Regions from separate parts of the Pseudonocardia yuanmonensis genome, predicted to be linked through region 1. Evidence: predicted binding sites of a transcription regulator. Region 1 holds the regulator's gene; the other holds the start of a gene.

The links. Region 1 encodes LexA, which represses DNA repair genes until DNA is damaged. Its sites were predicted from a motif close to CGAACACGTGTTCG; they were not measured.
Region 2: uvrA (excinuclease ABC subunit UvrA) is a predicted target of LexA. The motif match lies at 2,873-2,886, and genes of this name have one in related genera.

The regions. Positions count from the first base shown of each region.
Region 1 is NZ_BAABIC010000023.1:49,728-57,619, forward strand. Features, by position in the region: gene hflX (GTPase HflX) at 1-156, shown strand, start outside; gene ABD990_RS27210 (SMP-30/gluconolactonase/LRE family protein) at 125-1,216, shown strand; gene ABD990_RS27215 (universal stress protein) at 1,311-2,135, shown strand; gene lexA (transcriptional repressor LexA) at 2,155-2,877, opposite strand; gene ABD990_RS27225 (hypothetical protein) at 3,259-4,131, shown strand; gene ABD990_RS27230 (hypothetical protein) at 4,746-4,940, shown strand; gene nrdR (transcriptional regulator NrdR) at 5,571-6,074, shown strand; gene ABD990_RS27240 (vitamin B12-dependent ribonucleotide reductase) at 6,209-7,892, shown strand, end outside.
Region 2 is NZ_BAABIC010000006.1:162,000-169,891, forward strand. Features, by position in the region: gene uvrA (excinuclease ABC subunit UvrA) at 1-2,587, opposite strand, end outside; gene ABD990_RS10960 (MBL fold metallo-hydrolase) at 3,554-4,228, opposite strand; gene ABD990_RS10965 (hypothetical protein) at 4,279-4,647, opposite strand; gene ABD990_RS10970 (GAP family protein) at 4,799-5,479, opposite strand; gene ABD990_RS10975 (AI-2E family transporter) at 5,678-6,967, opposite strand; gene ABD990_RS10980 (hypothetical protein) at 7,051-7,335, opposite strand; gene ABD990_RS10985 (LCP family protein) at 7,586-7,892, shown strand, end outside.

The sequences.
Region 1 (7,892 bases):
CGCGGTGCGAACGGCGCAGCGAACGACTCGACGAACGGCTCGGCCGGCGGGTCCGGGAACGGATCGGTTGACCGGACCGCGAGCGGGACTGCGAAGGGGTCCGGGAACGGGTCCGTGCGCGCCGGTGCCGGGGCGCGCGTCGCTGCGCGCGGCTGAGCGCACCGGCGGCGTCGGGCTCGCGCTCGGGGCCGTCCTCCTGCTGACGCTGCTGCTCGCCGCCCCGGTGAGCGCGGCGCCCGCCGCCCTCGTGCCCCCCGCGCCCGAGGAGCGCTGCACGGTCACCGACCGTCGGCTCGTCGAGCTCTCCGGCCTCGCCGTCGCCCCCGACGGCGGGGTGTGGGCGATGAGCGACGGCGGCAGGCGGGTCGCGCTGCACCGGCTCGACCTCGACACGTGCGCGGTGGTCGGCACCCGGACCGCGCCGCTGGACCCGTACGACGCCGAAGACCTCGCCATCGCGCCCGACGGCGCGTTCTGGGTCGCCGACACGGGCGACAACGACCGGGTCCGGGACACCGTGGCGCTGCTCGTGCTCCCGCCCGACGGCGCTTCGCGGCTGCACCGGCTGACCTATCCCGACGGCCCGCACGACGCCGAGGCCCTCCTGATCGGCGCCGACGGCGTGCCCGTCGTCGTGACCAAGGAGGTCTCCGGCACCGCCGGGGTCTACCGGCCGGCGGGGCCGCTGGCCGAACCCGGTCCGACGCCGCTCGTGCGTGCCGGCTCGGCGGGCTTCCCGCGCTCGGAGACCCGGGGCGGCCCGATCGGCAGCCTCGGCGCCTTCACCGTGACCGGCGGGGCGACGAGCGCGGGCCACGAGGTCGTCGCCCTCCGGACGTACACGGACGCCTGGCTCTACCGCGTGCCGCCCTCCGGGGATCTCGTCGCGGCACTGCAGGGCATGCCGCTGCAGGTCCCGCTCGCGGACGAGCCCCAGGGCGAGGCGCTCGCGTTCCTCGCCGACGGCACCCTGCTCTCCGGCTCCGAGACCCGAGGTGTGGACCGCGGCGCGCTCCGTGCCGTGCCCCGTGCCGTCGAGGCGGCCCTCGCCGCCGCACCCGCGGAACCCACGGCCGCACCGCCGCCCGCGGCGACACCGCCGGAGCCCGCGCCGGACTGGCTGCCCGCCGTGATCGGGGGCGGGGTCGCCGTCGTCGTGCTGGGGCTCCTCGCAGGCGCGATGGCGATGCACGGGCGGCGCCGGTCCCGCGTGTGACGAGCCCGTTAAGGCTGCTCACGGCCCGCGTTCGGACGGCCCCGGTCCGCCTAGGCTGATCACGCCGGGAGGAGGGGGGGCCGCGGTGCCGATCGTGACCGCGTACGAGGACACGCCGGGCGGCCACGACGCCCTGGTCCTCGGCGCGCAGCTGGCCCGGTTGACCGGGCTGACGAACGTCGTCGCGACCGTGTACCCGACGGACGGGCTGGGCTACTCGGCGATGGCCCGCGACCCGCGGTGGCGGGAGAAGATCGAGGAGGTCGCGCGCCGGCGGTTCACCCGGGCGCGGGAGCTGATCGGCGGCTCGTCCGGGCCCGGCGAACCCGAGTTCGCCCCGCTGGGGCCCGGGCCCGCGGCAGTGGTCCTCGCCGACCACGCCGAGGAGATCGGGGCGGCGGTGCTGGTCGTCGGGTCGACGGGCGGGGGACTGCTCGGCCGGCTCGCCCCCGGCGGCACCGTCCAGCGGCTGCTGCCGTCCGCGCGCTGCCCGGTCGCGATCGCGCCCCGGGGTTACCGGCACACCGCCGCGAAGGGGATCACGGTCGTCACGGTGGCCTACGACGGCACCCCGGAGGCCGACCGCGCCGCGGTCCTGGCCGTGCACCTGGCCGGCCGCACCGGTGCGGCGTTGCGGTTCGTGGTGGTCGCGGGGGCCGAGGACGAGGTGCCCGCCGCGACCGAGACCGCGCAGAAGGGGCTGGCCCAGGCACCCGTGGAGATCGACGCGCTCTACGACGTCGTCCTCGGGCGCTCGGTCGCCGAGACCCTGGCCGACCTGCCCGAGCGCACGGACGTCCTGGTCGTCGGCTCGCGCGGCTACCCGCTCATGAAGCGGCTGCTGCTCGGCGGGGTCGCGGGCGTGCTGGTCCGCACCGCCCGCTACCCCGTGGTCGTGGTGCCGCCCCCGGAGCGGTGAGCAGGGGGCGTCCGGGCCCTCAGAGCCGCCGCAGGACGGCGACGACGCGGCCGAGGATGGTCGCCTCGTTGCCGTCGATCGGCTCGTAGGCCGGGTTGGCGGGCATCAGCCAGACCTGCCCGTCCGCGCGTCTGAAGGTCTTGACCGTGGCTTCGCCGTCGATCATGGCGGCGACGATCTCGCCCTGCTCGGCGACGGGCTGCTGGCGCACCACGACCCAGTCCCCGTCCGTGATGGCGGCCTCGATCATCGAGTCGCCCTTGACGTTGAGCAGGAAGAGGGTGCCCTCGCCGACGATCTCGCGCGGCAGCGGGAACACGCTCTCCACCGCCTGCTCGGCCAGGATCGGGCCACCGGCGGCGATGTTGCCGAGCAGCGGCACGAACGCCGGGGCCGGCCGCTCGGCCCGGACCTCGGCGGCCTCGGCGCCGTCCGACTCCTCCTCCGGGCTGCGCACGTCGACCGCGCGGGTCCGGTTGGGGTCGCGCCGCAGGTAGCCCTTGCGCTCCAACGTGCGCAGCTGGTGGTGCACCGACGAGGTGGAGGTCAACCCCACCGCGTCCCCGATCTCCCGGACGCTCGGCGGGTAGCCGAAGCGCTCCACCCAGTCCCGGATCACCTCGAGCACCTTGCGCTGCCGGGGGGTGAGGCCCACCGGGTCCGCCGGCGGATCCGGGAAGGCGCGCACCTGTCCGGGCTCCCGGCCGGCCTCGCCGGCGCCGCCGGACTCGTCCCGTGCCATCTGCCTGCCGCCTCCTCGTGTGCCTGTCTCGTGCTCCGTCGAGCCGGTCGTGCCGGCCCGTGCTCCGTGCCGCGCCGTCCCCGGGCCCGTTCCGCCCGCCCGGTCCCGCGCACTTCCGGTGCAGGTGTCCGGGACGCCGGTCGCGTGCCCGCTCCTGCGGGCCGTACTCCCGGGTGCCGGACGCGGGTGCGTGCCGGTGTCGGTCGCGGGCCCGGACGGCCCGCCCGGGCGCCCCGGGTGGTCCGTCGGCTTCGGACGGTAGCCCGGATCCGGCCGATCGCCAAACACATGTTCGAACGACACGCCGATCGTGTCGGCGCGGACCCGTGACGTCCCGTCGCGGCGGTGGTAGAAATTCGCACAGGCGTTCGATTCGAACATGTGTGCGAGATCCGGCTGCTGAGCGGCGCGGACTGGCTGGAGGGGGTCGCCGTGAACGGCGCGGGGATCGCGGAGGGCGTGGCGGACGGGCGGCGGGGCGGTGCCCTGAGCGGCGCGCGGATCGGCGGCGGCCGCGGCGTGTCGCGGGCACTCGGCGAGGGCGTGGGCGTGGTCGAGGGCGAGGGCGTGGTCGAGGGCGGGCAGGCACCTCCGGCCGGTGCGCGGGAGCGAGCGGTCGCGCTCGAGGCCCGCCGCGCCCGCGCAGGGACGCCCGTGGACGGGCGGGGTGAGGCGGGATTCGACCGTGGCCCGCGCCCGGTCCGCCCCGCCCGGACCTCCCGCCGGGCCCGGCGGGCCGCTTCGATGACCGCCCCGATGACCGCCCCGACGGCCGGCCCGCTCGCCGCGCCGACGCCGCGGTCCGCCCCGCCTGCCGTGGGGGCGCGGGCCCGGCCGGTGCGCTCGGGTCCGGGCGCCGCGGTGGTCGGCCCAGGGGTGCGACGGGGCGCAGACGTCGGACGCCCCGCCGTGCGCGTGCTGCCCCGGGCCGTGCCCGCGGCGCGATACCGCCTGCGGCGCGCGGTGGCGGTGGTGGCGATCGCGCTCGCCTCCGCGGCGGTCGTGGTCGTACTGGGGCTCCTGGCCGGGGTGGCAGGGGACGCCCACGCCCGCGCGGCCGTGCCGGCGGGCACCGCGCAGGCGGTGGTCGAGCCGGGGGAGTCGGTGTGGGACGTCGCCCGGCGGGTGGTCCCGCCCGACACCGCCCGGGCAGCGGGCACCGTGGCGGTCGTGGAGCGGATCGCGGCGGAGAACGACCTGCCGGTGGACGCGGCGCCGCTGCCCGCGGGGCTGGTCCTGCGCGTCCCCGCGTGAGGGAGCGGCTCGTCGTGACCCCGGTCACGGCGGGCACCGGTTTTTGTCGGTGGTGGTTGATAGGAATCGCACACGCGTTCGACCGGTGGCCCGGGCATCCGGCTCGGGTGGGGTCGGCGCGGTTGGGGGAGGTCGTCATGGACTCCAGGAGTGCAGCGCTGGCCGAGGTGCCGGGTGGCGCCCGGGCCGGCGCGGCGGGAGCGCCTGGTGGAGGTGCGCACGCGCGCCGTGGCGCGGTCGGCCAGGTCGAGCGGCGGGCCGAGGCGCGGCCGGGCGCTCACCGGCCGCGGCAGGCAGGCCCAGCGGGTCACGGGCACGTCCCGGCCCGTGGCTCCGGTGTGCCTCCGCACGGCGTCCGTGGCCGCTCCGGCGCGGCACCGGAGCGGGTCCTCGGCGCCTACGCGTCGGGAGCCCGGGCTCCGGGAGCCCGGGCTTCGGGGTCCCGGGCGTCGGGGTCTCTGGTGTCGGGATCCCGGGTGTCGGGATCCCGGGCGCCGGAGGTGCCGCCGTCGGGGGTCCGGGCGCGGCTGGTTCGCCCGACCGACGGTCCCGCCGTGGTGCCCGGGTGCCGGCCTGTCACCCGACCCCGCCCGGCCCTCGCGGACTCGCGCTGCGTGGCGCCCCGGCGCCCCCGGCTCTCGCCCCTCTCCCGGCTCTCGCGCTACGAGCGCACGGGTGGGGCCCGGCGGCTGGCCGGCGAGGCGCGCACCGGCGTGGTCGACCGCGCGTTGGCGGTCGTGGCCGTCGCGCTCGCCTCGGCCACGGTCGTGGTCGTGCTCGGACTGCTCGCCGACCTCGCCGCGCGATGAGCGCCGCCCGGAGCGGGCGGATCGCCGGGTCGCCCGGGGTGGGCGGAGCGACGGATCACCGCGCGGGTAGGGGGCCGCGGTCACCGTGGCCGTCCGGCGGATCGGCGAGTGGCCCCTCGAAGGGTCGGGGCGCAGAGGCGTCCGAAGTGGAAGAGGCGCCGACCGGGCACGCGGAACGGGTGGGGCTCGTGAGCGACCGTGTGAGTGGTGGGGGCAACTGGCCCGGCACGGTGCGTGTCGAGGTATCCCGACACGCCGATGATCACGACACGCCGCGAATGCGGTCGGGCGCGTTCCCCGCAGTTCACCCGCGTGTCGCCGATAGGGCGAACGGTCCCGGCGGCGTCCGTCCCCGTGGCGGCCCCTTCGGTGTCCGTCCGCGGGTTCGTCGGAGGCGGGCGTGACCTGCGGAGCGTCACGGGGTGTCGCGGCCCGGCCACCGGGGCACCCGGGGACGGGGCGGCCGCGCCCGGCGTGAGAGGTTCCCTCCCGATCGGGGGAAGTCCGCACGACCCGCTGCACGGAGATGGCGCGACCCCTAGATGTTGTGGTTACATCCGTGTCGTTCGCCCACAGATTGGGTTCGACCCAGGTCGGACCGTCGGGCGCGTCGAGTCGGGGGAGGTCCGCATGCGGTGCCCGTTCTGCCGTCACACGGACTGCAAGGTGATCGACTCCCGCGAGGTCGACGAGGGCGCGGCGACCCGTCGCCGCCGCTCCTGCCAGGGCTGTGGGAAGCGCTTCACCACCGTCGAGGAGCCCGTGCTCGCGGTGCTGAAGCGCAGTGGTGTCACGGAGCCGTTCAGCCGCGAGAAGGTCGTGAGCGGCGTGCGCCGGGCCTGCCAGGGCCGGCCGGTCGACGAGGACGCGTTGCAGAAGCTCGCGCACCGCGTCGAGGAGGCCGTCCGGGCGGGCGGGACCGCGGAGATCCCCAGCCACGAGGTGGGGCTGGCGATCCTCGGTCCGCTGAAGGAGCTCGACGAGGTGGCGTACCTGCGCTTCGCGAGCGTGTACCGCTCCTTCTCGTCCATCGAGGACTTCGAGAAGGAGATCGCCGATCTGCGGAGGGCGGCTGCCGGGGAAGCAGCCGACCGGCGGGATCGGGCCGGGCGGGGTGCGGGGCCGACCGGGTAGGGGGTCCGCGGGGACCAGTGGGGCCGACCCGGACTACGGAAGTCGAGCCGACCCCGATCTCGCACGCAGGACACCGTCCGTCGCCCCAGCCGGCGGAGGGTGCAGCACATGGTCGGATGCGAATGAGGGAGAGCATGACGGAGACCGTCGGGGCGGAGTCCGCCGGAAGCGCCGCGAGCGCCGGTGCCAAGGGCACGGGGGGCTCTGCGGGGGGAACGGGTCGTGGCCGGGCCGGTAAGCCCGGCAAGCAGGGCGTCAGGCGCGGTCTGACCGTCGAGCGGCTCCACACCACTCCGGGGGTGCACCCGTACGACGAGGTCACCTGGGAGCGTCGGGACGTCGTCATGACGAACTGGCGCGACGGCAGCGTGAACTTCGAGCAGCGGGGCGTCGAGTTCCCCGACTTCTGGTCGATCAACGCCACCAACATCGTGACCAGCAAGTACTTCCGCGGCGCCGTCGGCTCCCCGCAGCGCGAGTCCAGCCTGCGCACGCTGATCGACCGGGTCGTCGGGTCCTACCACCGCGCGGGCGTCGAGCACGGGTACTTCGCGACGGACTCCGACGCCGAGATCTTCGCCCAGGAGCTCACCTGGATGCTGCTGCACCAGGTGTTCAGCTTCAACTCGCCGGTGTGGTTCAACGTCGGCACCGCCTCGCCGCAGCAGGTCAGCGCCTGCTTCATCCTCTCGGTCGACGACACCATGGAGTCGATCCTGAACTGGTACCGGGAGGAGGGCCTGATCTTCAAGGGCGGCTCCGGTGCCGGCCTCAACCTCTCCCGCATCCGCTCCTCCAAGGAGCTGCTGTCCTCCGGCGGCACCGCCTCCGGCCCCGTCTCCTTCATGCGCGGTGCCGACGCGTCCGCCGGCACCATCAAGTCCGGCGGCGCCACCCGCCGGGCCGCGAAGATGGTCGTGCTGGACGTCGACCACCCGGACATCGAGGAGTTCGTCCAGACCAAGGCCAAGGAGGAGGCCAAGATCCGCGTCCTGCGGGACGCGGGCTTCGACATGGACCTGGGCGGCTCGGACATCACGTCGGTGCAGTACCAGAACGCCAACAACTCGGTCCGCGTCACGGACGAGTTCATGCAGGCGGTCGAGGTCGGCACCGACTTCGGGCTCCGCTCCCGAACCACCGGCGAGATCATCGAGCGCACGGACGCCCGGACGCTGTTCCGCGGCATCGCCCAGGCCGCCTGGGAGTGCGCCGACCCGGGCCTGCAGTACGACGACACGATCAACGACTGGCACACCTGCCCGGAGTCGGGCCGGATCAGCGCGTCGAACCCGTGCTCGGAGTACATGCACCTGGACAACTCCAGCTGCAACCTGGCCTCGCTGAACCTGCTCAAGTTCCTGGGCGAGGACGGCCGGTTCGACGGCCCGCGCTTCGCCCGCGCCGTCGAGCTGATCATCACCGCGATGGACATCTCGATCTGCTTCGCGGACTTCCCGACGGAGCCGATCGCCGACACCACGCGCAAGTTCCGGCAGCTGGGCATCGGCTATGCCAACCTCGGCGCGCTGCTCATGGCCACCGGCCACGCGTACGACTCCGAGGGCGGCCGGTCGCTCGCCGCCTCGATCACCTCGCTGATGACCGGCGCGGCCTACAAGCGCTCCGCCGAGCTCGCCGGCGTCGTCGGCCCGTACGAGGGCTACGCCCGCAACGCCGAGTCGCACCAGCGCGTCATGCGCAAGCACGCCGCGGCGAACGACGGCTACCGCACCTTCCCCGCCAGCACCGCGATCCAGAAGCTGGCCACGATCACGTGGAAGGAGGCGCTGGCCACCGGCGAGAAGAACGGCTGGC
Region 2 (7,892 bases), on a different contig from region 1:
GCAGCTCGCTGGCCAGCTTCACCCGCTGCGCCTCGCCACCGGACAGCGTCGGCGCCGGCTGCCCGAGCCGGACGTAGCCCAGCCCGACGTCGACCAGCGTGGTCAGGTACCGGCTGATCGAGGTGATCGGCGCGAAGAACTCCGCCGCCTCCTCGATCGGCATGTCCAGCACGTCCGCCACGGTCTTGCCCTTGTAGTGGACCTCGAGGGTCTCCCGGTTGTACCGGGCGCCCTTGCAGACCTCGCAGGGGACGTACACGTCCGGCAGGAAGTTCATCTCGATCTTGATCGTGCCGTCGCCGGAGCACGCCTCGCAGCGCCCGCCCTTGACGTTGAACGAGAAGCGGCCGGCCTGGTAGCCGCGCACCTTCGCCTCGGTGGTCGACGCGAACAGCGTGCGGATCTTGTCCCACACACCGGTGTACGTGGCCGGGTTGGACCGCGGCGTGCGCCCGATCGGCGACTGGTCGACCCGCACCAGCTTGTCCAGCTGCTCGATCCCGGTGATCCGGGTGTGCCGGCCGGGCACCTGGCGGGCGCCGTTGAGCTTGTTCGCCAGCACGGTGGCCAGGATGTCGTTGATCAGCGTGGACTTGCCCGACCCGGACACGCCGGTGATCGAGACGAGCCCGCCCAGCGGGATGTCGACGTCGATCCCCCGCAGGTTGTGCTCGCGCGCGCCGACGATCGTGAGCCTGCGCTCCGGGTCCAGCGTGCGCCGCACGTCCGGCACCGGGATGCTGCGCCGGCCCGACAGGTACGCCCCGGTCAGCGAGGTGTCGTGCGCCTCGAGCTCGGCCACCGGCCCGGAGTGCACGACCTGGCCGCCGTGCTCGCCCGCGCCCGGACCGATGTCGACGGCCCAGTCCGCGGCGCGGATGGTGTCCTCGTCGTGCTCCACGACGATCAGCGTGTTGCCCAGCCCCTTGAGCCGGGTCAGCGTGTCGATCAGCCGGCGGTTGTCCCGTTGGTGCAGGCCGATCGACGGCTCGTCCAGCACGTAGAGCACGCCGACCAGGCCGGACCCGATCTGGGTGGCCAGCCGGATGCGCTGCGCCTCGCCGCCGGACAGCGTGCCCGCGGCGCGGTCGAGCGACAGGTAGTCCAGCCCGACGTCGAGCAGGAAGCCCAGCCGGGCCTGGATCTCCTTGAGCACCCGGCCGGCGATCATCGCCTGCCGCTGGTCCAGCACCATCCCGCCGAGGAACTCGGCGCACTCGGCCACCGACATCGCCGACACCTCGGCGATCGACCGGTCCCCCTGCTCGCGGTGCGCCAGCGTGACCGCCAGGACTTCCGGCTTGAGCCGCGCCCCCTTGCACGCCGGGCACGGCACGTCCCGCATGTAGCCCTCGTAGCGCTCGCGCTGCGACTCGGACTCGGTCTGGTCCAGCCGGCGCTCGAGGAACGGGATCACGCCCTCGAAGTTCGCGTAATAGGCGCGCTCGCGGCCGTACCGGTTCCGGTACCGGACGTGCACCTGGTCCTCGCTGCCATGGAGCACGGCCTTCTGCGCCTCGGCGGGCAGCATGCGCCACGGCGTGTCCATCCGGAACCCGACGCTCTTCGCGAGGCCGGACAGCAGCCGGCCGAAGTACTCGGCGGTGTGCCCGGTGTTCCACGGCGCCACGGCACCGTCGGCCAGGCTGAGCTCGGGGTCCGGGATGACGAGCTCCGGGTCGACCTCCTTCTTGACGCCGATCCCGGAGCACTCGGGGCACGCGCCGTAGGGCGAGTTGAAGGAGAAGGTGCGGGGCTCGAGGTCGTCGAGCGAGAGGGGGTGCCCGTTGGGGCAGGCCATCCGCTCGGAGAAGCGGCGCTCGCGGTGCGGGTGCTCGTCCCCGAGGTCGACGAAGTCCAGCACCACGAGCCCGTCCGCCAGGCGCAGTGCAGTCTCCACCGAGTCGGTGAGCCGCTGCTTGGCGCTCGGCTTGACCGACAGCCGGTCGACGACGACCGCGATGTCGTGCTTCTCCTGCTTCTTCAGCTTCGGCGGGTTGCTCAGCTGGTGCACCGTGCCGTCGACCAGAACACGCGAGTAGCCCTGGCCCTGCAGGGTGGTGAAGAGGTCGACGAACTCGCCCTTGCGGGTGCGGACGACCGGGGCCAGCACCTGGAAGCGGCTGCCCTCCTCCATCGCCAGCACCTGGTCGACGATCTGCTGCGGAGTCTGCTTCTCGATGACCTCGCCGCAGACCGGGCAGTGCGGCACGCCGGCCCGGGCGTAGAGCAGCCGCAGGTAGTCGTAGACCTCGGTGATCGTGCCGACCGTGGAGCGCGGGTTGCGGTTCGTGGACTTCTGGTCGATCGACACCGCCGGGGACAGGCCCTCGATGAAGTCGACGTCCGGCTTGTCCATCTGACCGAGGAACTGCCGGGCGTACGCCGACAGCGACTCGACGTACCGGCGCTGGCCCTCGGCGAAGATCGTGTCGAACGCGAGGCTCGACTTGCCGGACCCGGACAGGCCGGTGAAGACGACGAGGCTGTCCCGGGGCAGGTCGAGATCGACCCCGCGCAGGTTGTGCTCGCGCGCGCCGCGCACGACCAGCCGGGGAGCGTCGTGCGGGGTGCGGACCTGTGCCACGAGGGCGCCTCCTATCGGGTCACCGGGGATCGGCGGGCCCGGTCCGCGGCAGACCGGGGACCCGCGATCGATGCTAGGCCGGGGGCCCGACAGAAAACCGCGCCCCCCGTCCGGCCCGGGGGTCCCGGTCGGCGGGTGCGCACCGGCGAGCGCCGGGCGACCACGGGCCGCCGGCACGCTCACCGGCGCCGCAGCCGCCGTCGGGACCCCGTTCGGCCACCCGGCTCAACGCCACGGACCGCCCGGTGCTTCCCGGCGGCGTCCGCCGGACCAGGTGACCACTGTCGCACACATGTTCGACGGCGGTGCGCCGGCCCCCGCCCAGGCGCCCAGGCCACCGCTGAACCGGACGAGAGGGCTTGCGGGTGTGGGAGGGAGGCGGCTCGGCCGAGCGCCTCCCACACCCGGCCGCGCCCGACACACCCGCTCCTGCACCGCGCCACACCCGGAGAGTCCGGCGCACACCCGGTCGACGGCCCGTGGGACGACCGAGCGGGTGTGGCGCCGCACTGCACGCGGATCCGCTCGGGTCGGCCGGGAATTCACAGCGGGGATCGGCCGAGGCCCGCTGACACATCCCGAGGAGCGCCGCACACCTGGTCGACGGGATGTGCGGCGATCGTTCCGGATGCGACACCGGGCCGGGACGGGTGTGCGAGGCCCGAGCCGGTGTGCCGGCGGTCAGTAGCGACGCGGCGGCGCCGCTCACGAGCGCCATCAGCAGCACCCGCCAGCACACCCCGAGGAGCGCCGCACACCTGGTCGACGGGATGTGCGGCGATCGTTCCGGATGCGACACCGGGCCGGGACGGGTGTGCGAGGACCGGGCGGGGTGTGGTCGCCGCTCGGCGCGCACATCCGCTCGACGCTCGATGTCGGGCCGTGGAGCCACTGCTCCGGCAGCACCGGCACGAGCAGTGTCTCGAGGATCGCGCTCGAACGAGCGCTTGAGCAACCGAGGCCGGGCTACCAGCCCCGCTCGCGCCACTCCTTGAGCGAGGGGCGCTCCCTGCCCAGGGTGGTGTCGTCGCCGTGGCCCGGGTAGACCCAGGTGTCGTCCGGCAGCTCGCCGAACACCCGGGACTCCAGGTCGTTCATCAGCGAGGTGAAGTCCTCGGCCGACCAGGTCTTGCCCGGCCCGCCCGGGAACAGGGAGTCCCCGGTGAACAGGTGCGGACGGTCGGGGCCCCGGTAGAGCAGCGCGATCGAGCCAGGCGTGTGCCCCCGCAGGTGGATGACCTCGAGGGAGATCTCGCCGAACTCCACGGTGTCGCCCTGCGACACGAGCTCGTCCATCGGGATCGGCAGCTCCGGCGCGTCGAGGGGGTGGGCGATCTGCCGGGTCTGGAACATCCCCGCCACCGCGCCCAGCGCCTGCCAGTGGTCGTGGTGGCGGTGCGTCGTGACCAGGTGCCGCAGCTCCGGCCTGCCGTCCTCCGCCCCGACCAGGTCGGCGATCCGCTCCGGCTCGTTCGCCGCGTCGACGAGCAGGGCCTCGTTGGTGGCGGTGCAGGTCAGCAGGTAGGCGTTGTTGTCCATCGGGCCGACGGACACCTTGCTGATCGTGAGCGGGCCCAGGCTCCGCCGGATCGCCGCGCCGCCGGGGTCGGTGTGCCCGCTGTACTCGTCCAGGACGTCCACGCGCGCAGCCTAGTGCCGCGGGCGCCCGCGCGTCCCGGCCCGGCGGCCCGTCAGCTTCCCGGCGCGAAGATCCGCGGGAAGGTCGTGACCACGTCCTGGACGACCAGGTACCCGTACACCACGAGCGCGATGAACAGCAGGCTCGCGAGCGAGGTCAGCACGTAGGTGACGATCCGCAGCACGGTGAGCGCCCGGCCGTCACCGGCCGTGGGGAGGCGCTGGCCGCGCGGCGGGGTGTGCGCGGGCGACGGCCGCGGTGCGGGCGCCCACCCGGCGCGCGCCGCCTGCTCGCCGACGGTCGCCGGCGGACCGGCCGGGGCCGACGCGCCGGAGGCGCCCCGCTGGTACGGGACAGGGGGCTTCTGCCCGGCGGCCCGGAAACCGCCGCTCCCGCTGCCCGACGCCCTGTGCGTGCTCACCCGTCGAACCCCCTGCCCGCCTCGCCGGTCTGCCCGGCCAGTGTGGTCGGTGGAACCACGGTTGGTCACCTTGCCCGAGTCCGTCCACCCGTTCGTGCGACACCACGCGCGACCGACGCGAGCGCTGCGTGGACGACGCGGGGGCGGGAGCTCAAGGGCGTGCGACCAGCTCCACGATCCCCGTCACGAGCAGGTAGCAGCCGAGCCCGCCGAAGAAGAGGACGGTGATCGGCCGGCGGCGGGCGCGGATCCAGCCGACGAGCCGCTCGAGGAGCTCCCGCGCGAGGTGCGGGCGGTGCACCGCGAGCACGAGCGCGACGATCGCGGTGCTGAACCAGATCGCGTTGTAGACGACGACCTGGAAGAGGCCGTCGACGACGTCCGACGCCGAGGCGACGATCGCGTTGAGCGCGGCCAGGTACGTCAGGCCGGGCAGGTGGGTGAGGACGCCGGCCCCGGCGGCACCGGTCAGCGTGAGCGCCTGCAGCCGTCGCTGCATCCAGCTCGGCTCGTCGGGCCGCCGCTCGCTCTGCCGGCTCACCGGCCACGGCGAGGGCAGCCGCGCCCAGGCCGCCCCCGCGTAGGCGAGCGCCGCCACGCCGAGGACGAGGTCGAGGACCGGCCGGCTCGTCGTCGTCGAGGTGCGGGCGTTGAGACCCTGCAGCAGCACGACGACCAGGGCACCGACGGCGAGGGCGAACACCAGCCCGGTCACCAGGTAGGCCGTGAGCAGCCGCCGTGGGTCCCGGGTGGCCAGGATCGCGAACAGCGCGGCGAGCGCGGTGGGCCGGACGATCGCGGAGCACGCGAGCAGCAGCGCCTCGGTGCTCACGACTCGGTGCTCACGACTCGGTGCTCACGACAGGGCTCACGACAGGGCTCACGACTCGGTGCTCACGACAGGGCTCACGACAGGGCTCACGACAGGGCTCACGACAGGGCTCACGACAGGGCTCACGACAGGGCTTCGACCGGGTGCCCACGACACGGCGCTCGGTGCCGGGCGCTCAGGGGCGGCCGGCCCCGCGGCTCACGGCGTGACCCTCGGGTCGGTGCGCTCCGGCGGGACGGGCGGGTCCGGCGGCGCGGGGGGTTCCGCGGACGCCGGTCCCCCGGCCACGGCGGGCTGGGGGTGCCGATGGCCCCTGCGCTCGGCCCGCTCGGCCTTGCGGGCCGCCTTGCGCGCAGCCTTCTCGGCCTCGTCGGCGGCGACCTGGTCCGCCTCCTTCGGCGTGGACCGCAGCAGCGCGTCCGCCCATCGCGCCTTGGGGTCGATGTCCACGAGCAGGGCCTTGACCAGCAGCGTCAGCGGGATCGCGAGGATCGCGCCGAGCGGACCGAGCAGCCAGGCCCAGAAGAACAGCGCCACGAACGTCACCGTGACCGACAGGCCCACCGCGTCGCCGATGAACCGCGGCTGGATCAACGACTGCACCACGAAGTTGAGCACGCAGTAGACGACCACCACGGCGACCGCGAGGCCCGGCCCGCCCACGAACAGCCCCAGCAGGGCCGGCGGGATCACGCCGATGACGAACCCGATGTTGGGGATGTAGTTGGTGATGAAGGCCAGCAGGCCCCAGGTGAACGCGAGCGGGATGCCCATCAGCGCGAGCGCGATCGTGTCGAGCACCGCGACGATGAGCCCGAAGACGGTCGTGACCAGCAGATACTGCCGGGTCCCCCAGGCGAAGTGGTCCAGCGCGCCGATGATGCGCGGCCGGTCGGCGGCGATCGACGCCAGCCGGTGCCGGACGCCGCCCGCCTCCACGGTCAGGAACAGCAGCAGCGCGAGCAGGAACACCAGGTTCGAGGCGAGCCCGGCGACGCTGTCCAGCAGCGAGCCGAGGAGCCCGGCCAGCTTGCCGATGTCGAGCGAGCTCGCCGCCTGCCTGAGCTGCTCGGGCCCGACGCCGAGCTGGGCGAGCTTCGCGGTCAGCCCCGAGACCAGCCCGTCGGCCTGCGCGGCGTACTTCGGCACCTCCGTCGCCAGCCGCGCGATCGAGACGATGATCCCGAGGGCGAGCACGACCAGGACCGCGTAGACCAGCACGACGAGGACCAGCGTCGTGGCCCAGGCCGGCCAGCCCCGGCGCTGCAGCCGGCCCTGCACGGGTGCGACGGCGATCACGATGATCAGCGCCATGAACGCCGGGCCGATCAACCAGGCGACCGCCTGGATGCCCGCCACCACGACGACGACGGCCGCGGCCCCGAGCAGCACGACCAGTGCGCGGGGCAGCCCCCGGTCTCGCAGGCGCGACCCGTTCGCCGGCAGGTCGTCCGGGGTCGGGGCGGGTTGTGGCACCTGAGTCGTCACGCGGCGACGCTAGGTCCGGCCGGACGCGGCCGGCCTCACCCGCCGCGGGCGAACGGTCCGCATGTCGGCAGGTGTTCCTCCGGTCAGGGCACGGGCACGGCGGGACGGGCCGCGGGCTCGGAGGCGCGCCAGGCACCGGCACCCGCACCGGCCGCCGCCCGGGCCTGGGCCCACTTGAGCCTGGCGAGGTCGGCGGGCGGCAGGTCCGCACGGCGCATCCAGCGGCGGGTCGCCTTGAGCACGGCGGCCCCGACCAGCACGGAGCCGCTCATGCCCGCCAGGGCACCCACACTCAGCAGGATCACCGCACCGATCAGCAGTCCCTGGTCGAGGTCGTCCCACGACGGGTCCGTCCGACGATCACTCATCCCGCTCTCCTCGTCTGTCGCGGTCTTCCCGGTGTCGGCAGGGTGGCGCCGCCGGCGCGCCCGACACCTCACCCGGCGGGAGTGACCCCGGTACCGCCCGCGTTGGGCCGGTCGGGTGGAGGTGATCACTCGTCCGCCCCGTCCACGGACACGGCCCGTACGCTCGGCCGACGGCCCGTCGTGGCCGCGTCTCCTCTGGACGGTCGCAGCGTCGGGACGTGCAGTGGGCTCCTGTGCGTGAGAGGAACGGATGGAGAAGCGCCCGCAGCGGTCCCGCACGCTCCGCCGCGTCCTGCTGGGGGCCGGCCGGACCGGCGTCGCGCTGCTCGCCCTCGCGGTCCTGGCCGGTACCGGCTACGTCTGGTCCGTGTCCCGGACCTTCGCCGCCGGCCTCACGACCAGCTCGGTCCTGGCGTCCCGCCCCGGTACCCCGGCAACCGCACCGTCCCCGGCCGCGCGCAGCTACACCGCGCTGCTGGTCGGGCTCGACAGCCGCACGGACGCGCAGGGCGAGCCGCTCCCGCCGGACCTGCTCGCCCGGATCCACGCCGGGGACG